One region of the Enterococcus bulliens genome, then DNA from elsewhere that is predicted to be linked to it. Evidence: riboswitches for the same ligand, from Rfam matches in the RefSeq annotation. Region 1 holds a riboswitch; the other holds the start of a gene.

Region 1 (3,168 bases):
ACATCCTGCAATCAACAATGTAGTATGCCATGGTTAATAGGAGACACCGCTGTTGTTTAGAAAGTTAAATATCAAGTATGCTCTGTTCCCAAAAGCTCTGTTGCTTTAGCAATGAGTAGTTCACATTAAAAAATTAGCATCAAACGAGAATTCAAAGTAAAAGTTTGGTAAGATATGAAACGAAGAATAGATTTTAGGAGGAACGAAAATGATTTTTGCATACAATAAAGAACATGTCAGCGATACATTATTAACGATTTTAGAAGACGATAAGGGCATGGAACAACAAACAGAACGTAAAGGTGATATCGCAAAATTAACAACCGAAGATGGACGAATCATCGGCTGGAATTTCTTTAACATTTCAGAAAAATTAACGATCGATGAGCGTGGTCAAGTCTATTTAACAGACGATCAAGTGACTGTCTTAAATACTTGGTTACAAGAAGAAGGATTCACAGAACAATTAACACCTGATCACGAACCGAAATTTGTCGTGGGATTTGTAAAAGAATGCGTACCTCATGAAGATAGTGATCATTTATCGATTACTAAAATTGAGATCGATAACAACAAGGAATTACAAATCGTTTGTGGTGCACCCAACATTCGTCAAGGATTAAAAGTCGTTGTCGCTAAACCAGGTGCGATGATGCCTGATGGCCTATTGATCTGGCCTGGTGAATTACGTGGTGTTGAAAGCTTTGGGATGGTATGTTCTGCTAAAGAATTACACCTAAAAGACGCACCGAAAAAACGTGGAATCTTAGAGTTACCACAAGATGCTGTTGTAGGTGAAGCATTCCCAGTCGGTCAATAGCGACTTGTGTTTTTAGAGTGACTATAGTAAGGTAGACATTAGTAAAATCATTGCGGGGGGACTTTTATAGTTGAGAAGGTTAAAACCTGACCCTTAGAACCTGACAGTTAACACTGACGTAGGGAGCAGAAGTTTGGATCACTCACCTTATTTGAGTAAACTTTGCGCTCTCCATTTATTGATGGAGAGCTTTTTTTTCGCAATTTTTTTATTACGGGGGGACTATTTAGTTGAGAAGGTTAAAACCTGACCCTTAGAACCTGGCAGTTAAGACTGGCGTAGGGAGTAATTGCTTGCGTCTTCCAAATCAAGGAGGAAAAACATGTTTTATTCATTGGCAGTATCAGATGCCCAAACACCTTACCAGATGTGTTTGACACATCCATTTGTCACACAAGTAAAGGAATCGACTTTACAAAAAGTTAGCTTTGCATATTATTTACGGCAAGATCAAGAGTACCTCAAGCATTACGTTATTTGTTTACAAAAATGGCAACGATCATTACCCAAAAAATATCATGGCTTTATCGATGATATGATCTTAGAAGTGAAAGAAAAAGAAGAAATATTCCAAAGACGTGCGTTAAGTGAACTCCCCCAAGTAGACTACGTTTCGGATTCGATTACGACACGCTATATCGAGCATTTATACGCTAGTTTAGCTACTAACAATCATGCGTATATCTATGCGTCGTTATTAGCCTGTCCATTTATTTATCAACAGCTTGCACAAGACGTTAGATTAGATACGATTCAAGAACCTTTGTATCGTGAATGGTTTTCGTTATATCAGACGACAGAAGCTAAACAAATCCAACAGCTACAAGAAGCACGATTGGCAGACTTTTGTCAGCTCGAGCAATGTACGCTTGAAAGTTGTGTCCCATATTTTACGCAAAGTATGATCGATGAAGTATTATTCTTTGCGATGCCGTTACATCAGGAGGTGACCGTATGAGTCTTCAAGCAATTTTTGCTGCCACCCCCTTGATCCACTGTTTAACCAATCAAGTCGTTATGACGCAAACTGCCAATGCCTTACTCGCAGTAAATGCCTCACCGATCATGACCGATGAACCATTAGAAGTGCCTGAGATCACGAGCTTGGCACAAGGCGTATTGATCAATATCGGGACGATGACAGCTCAAACAAGAATAGCGATGAAACTTGCCGTCAAAACGGCCAATCAAAAGCTAATCCCAGTCGTATTAGATCCAGTTGGTATCGGTGCTAGTTCATTTCGTTTTACTTTTGTCGAAGACCTATTGAGAAATACTCAAATCAGTGTACTACGATGCAATCAAGGCGAACTTGCGACGATTGCGCGTGAACCTTGGCTGACAAAGGGTGTCGATAGTGGTCAAGGAGAATTTGATTGTGAAGTGATTGCAAAACGAGTAGCTAGGCAGTATGGGTGCATTGTAGTCGTAACGGGAGCTAGTGACTTGGTGACCGATGGCGATATAGTCCAATTGATCAAAGGCGGGAATACACTTATCACACGGATTACGGGAACAGGTTGTTTGCTGAGTGCTTTACTAGCTGCTGGAATTGCAAGTATTGATAAAAAAGAAGCATTAAGCACGTGTGCAACGATTTGTGAAGAGTACAAAGCGATTGTGACTTCAATCAAAAACTTAGGCAGTGGAATGATCCAGATCATCAATGGTCTAGCGATTCGTGCGGAGGTGGAACATGATTAAATGTGCTTGTACGATAGCTGGGTCTGATAGTGGTGGTGGTGCAGGGATTCAAGCGGATCTCAAAACGTTTCAAGAAGCAGGCGTATATGGCACGTCGGTCCTCACGGCTGTAACCGCGCAAAATACATTAGGTGTCGAACAAATTGAAGCTTCAAGTCCTGCGATTATTGCAGCGCAGTTAGATGCGATCCAAACAGACTTTTTGATCAAAGCTTATAAAATAGGGATGTTGTTTGATGAAACAATCATTGAACTTGTAGCCAGTAAGCTAGAAGCCAAAGAAGTACCGATCGTAGTGGATCCTGTGATGGTCGCTAAAGGTGGAGCAAGTTTATTACAATTAGAAGCAATCGAAGCTTTAAAAACGAAGCTCTTACCACTTGCAACGATTTGTACTCCGAATTTGCCAGAAGCTGAGATCATTACTGGAATCCAGATTACTGATGATCGGAGTCTACAACAAGCAGCAGAAAAAATACTCCAGTTAGGTGTCGAAACAGTCGTCATGAAAGGCGGGCATGCAATCGGAAAACAAGCAATCGATATCGTGTTTTCAGTACATGAAGCACCGTATCGTTTGCTGACACCACGTTACGAAACAGCACATACACACGGGACTGGCTGTACATTTTCAGCTGCAATCA
Region 2 (3,168 bases), on a different contig from region 1:
TTTCGTCACGATTTTTTCATAGAAACTTGCTATAATCAAGAGAGTATCTGAGCTATAAGGAGGAGTTACCATGGTCTATCGTTGTCAATGGGTAAAAGAGGATCCAATCGAACAAGCTTACCATGATACAGAATGGGGAAAAGTCCATCAAACAGATGAAGCATTGTTTGAAGCACTGACTCTTGAATTGATGCAGTCTGGCCTAAGTTGGTCAACGATCCTAAAAAAACGGGCTAATTTTACCGCAGCATTTGCGAACTGGTCGATTCCAGAAATCGCACAACTCACCCCTGAAAAAGTCGATGAACTGATGGAAAATCAAGGGATCATACGTCACCGTAAAAAAATCGAAGCCGTAATTGCAAACGCACAAGCCGCACAAGAATTACAAGTAACATTTGGTGATTTGGCGACTTATTTTGCAACATTTACGGTCTATATGCCCGACCCTAAAGAGACGGCGCTTTTTTTGAGTAAGGAATTAAAAAAACGAGGCTTTAAATTTGTTGGACCCACAACGAGCTACTCGTTCATGCAAGCTGTAGGAATGGTCAATGATCATGAAAAACAGTGTGCATTTAGAGAGGTATGACCTGTATTAACAAGTATTTAAAATGGACTGGGATTAGTATCATCGGTCTTTTAGTAGTATATCTGATGATCTCCTATTGGTTTATTAGTTTTTTATTGATTTTAGCGCTAGTGCTTTTAGTCGTTCAAACAGTGCTCGCTAAAAAATATCATTTTCGTAACCGTTTGTCGCTCTATTTAGTATTGACGATGTGTTTTTGGTTGAGTGCGACACTAGTCGTTAGCCAACTACATATTCCTAAAGTCGTAGCGGTTCATCGTTTATTTCAAACGACGAAAAAAGCGACTGATACTAAGCAAGAAAACGAATTGGCAAAAACGACGGACACGCTAGAGACGCGTTTGAAAAATGCTTGGCAACCAATTTTAACCGAACAAAAAAATCCAGTAAGTATCGCGATTTGGGCAGATGGTCAATTGATTACTGATCAAAATAGTAACGAGCATTTTTATACCGCAAGTATCGTCAAAGTAGCTGTCGCGACCCTTTTATTGCATACGATCCGTGAAAATGGGGAGACCCTTGATGAAGATGACTTAGAGCCTTTACGTTCAATGATCGAAGATAGCGACAACGAGGATACAACCTATTTATTAGATGAAAAAGCAGGTGGTTTAACTGCGTTACAAGCTATGTTTGATACCTTGAATATGAACGATACGAAAGTCGATGAAGAGAGTTGGGGATTGACTCAAACGACAGCAAGTGATCAAATCAAGTTGTTACGGACTGTTTTTGAGACTTCTGATTATTTAACAAAAGACGAACAAGCTCAGATCCAAGAGTTGATGCGAAATGTTTCTGATGAGCAACGTTTTGGGATCGGCACACTTTCTGAGAATGTTGCCTTAAAAAATGGCTGGTTAAATGATGAAAAAGAAGATGGTAGTGAAACGTGGATCGTCAATAGTATCGGACAAGTCCCAAGTAATGATACACCGTATTTGGTGGCGATCCTATCTGCGGATAACGATACAATGGAATCGGGTGAAAACTTATTAGCAAGTCTGGCCGCAGCAAGTAATAACGTGTTGAATTCAAAATAACTTGCGCTTTTTTATCATTATGTTATGCTATCTAGGAACAAAAAAATTGAATGATTCACAAAGGGGAGTCCATCTGGGCTGAGAATGAGCAGTGCTCTAAACCCTCTGAACCTGTTTCGATCATGCGAACGTAGGGATTGTGAGAGTGACATAAATGTGTCCTCCTTTGTGGATTCAGACAAAGGAGGACTTTTTTTGCAACAAAAAAATCGGATATGGGTGGAAGGAACGATCATGGCAGCACTGGGAATCGTGTTGTCTTTTATTCCACTAAATATCGGCAGTAGTTTTTCAATATCTTTAGGTCAGATCCCACTGATCGTATTTGCTTTGAGACGTGGAGTCAAAGCAGGAATGGCGGCAGGACTTGTTTGGGGATTATTGCATTTTGTAACAGGGATAGCTTATTTCTTAACACCGGTTCAAGTCGTACTAGAATACCCAATAGCAGATGCTTGTCTGGGATTAGCCGGGATATATGCAGTTAAACTGCAAAATGGCTTAACACGAGATAACCGTCATCAAGTAACGATCGCCGCAATTCAAGGTGTGTTTTTAGGCACATTTGTACGTTACATTTTTCATTTTATCGCGGGTTGGATCTTTTGGGGAGCTTATGCTCTTTGGGGAATGAAGCCGTGGCTCTTCTCACTTGTAATGAATGGTGCCAGTGGACTAGCAACAGCACTGGTTACGATGATTGCCGTATTGATTTTATTAAAGATTAGTCATATTTTTCAGCCAAAATAAAATGAACCGAGAGCGATCGCTCTCGGTTCATTTTTTCACAAAGGTAAAGATAATGGACAATTAATAATTACGTTCAAGTAATTGTCGGGTTAGTTTTTCGATTTGGTCACGAGCAGGACCTTGTGGTAATTGTTGAATACCGTTTAATGCTCGCTCAGTATAATCTCTAGCAAAGGCTTTGGCTTTTTCTACACCATCATAGTGATGAACAAGTTTGGCTACTTGTTTGGCATCTTCTGGTGTCAGTTGTTCCTTTTTGTCTAACAAAGGTTTAAATGCTTCTGCGTGCTCTGATTTTGCTAACAGTAGCGGCACAGTGTAGACACCTTGCGCTAAATCTTCTAAAACCGGTTTTTGTAAGACTTCTTCATCAGCCGTGTAGTCTAAGATATCATCATAAACTTGGAATGCGATCCCGATATTGCGGCCGATCTCACCAGCTAATTTTTCGATTTCTTGTGAAGTTTGCCCAAAATGAGCCCCTTCTAAGCAAGCTAACCAAAATAATTCCGCCGTTTTACCATCGACGCTTTGAACATAATCTTCGATCGTTTCATTTTCTTTAAAGCGGTTGTTCATTTGATCAAGTTCACCTAGTAGCAATTGTTTCATTGCTTGAGCGTTGGTTTGCATAAATGGTGAGCCGTTCATCGTATCGATCAGTAACTCAAAAAATAAAGTAAATAGTAAATCCCCAGTATAGACAGCTACGTCTTTACCATAGTGCGATTGTACAGTGATCACACCACGACGTAGTGGAGAATCATCGATAATATCATC

What was found. A riboswitch is a leader RNA that binds a small molecule or an ion and turns the genes downstream of it on or off. The one in region 1 is predicted to bind thiamine pyrophosphate.
Region 2: it holds a riboswitch for thiamine pyrophosphate, as region 1 does, so the genes downstream of both, thiT (energy-coupled thiamine transporter ThiT) here and ACWOEC_RS06465 (TenA family protein) in region 1, are expected to answer to the same signal.

The regions. Positions count from the first base shown of each region.
Region 1 is NZ_JBSMXK010000010.1:4,116-7,283, reverse strand. It holds gene ytpR (YtpR family tRNA-binding protein) at 209-820, shown strand; TPP riboswitch at 865-962, shown strand; TPP riboswitch at 1,026-1,122, shown strand; gene ACWOEC_RS06465 (TenA family protein) at 1,143-1,778, shown strand; gene thiM (hydroxyethylthiazole kinase) at 1,775-2,524, shown strand; gene thiD (bifunctional hydroxymethylpyrimidine kinase/phosphomethylpyrimidine kinase) at 2,517-3,168, shown strand, end outside.
Region 2 is NZ_JBSMXK010000016.1:26,164-29,331, reverse strand. It holds gene ACWOEC_RS08855 (DNA-3-methyladenine glycosylase I) at 71-592, shown strand; gene ACWOEC_RS08850 (serine hydrolase) at 589-1,638, shown strand; TPP riboswitch at 1,690-1,792, shown strand; gene thiT (energy-coupled thiamine transporter ThiT) at 1,873-2,388, shown strand; gene ACWOEC_RS08840 (polyprenyl synthetase family protein) at 2,449-3,168, opposite strand, start outside.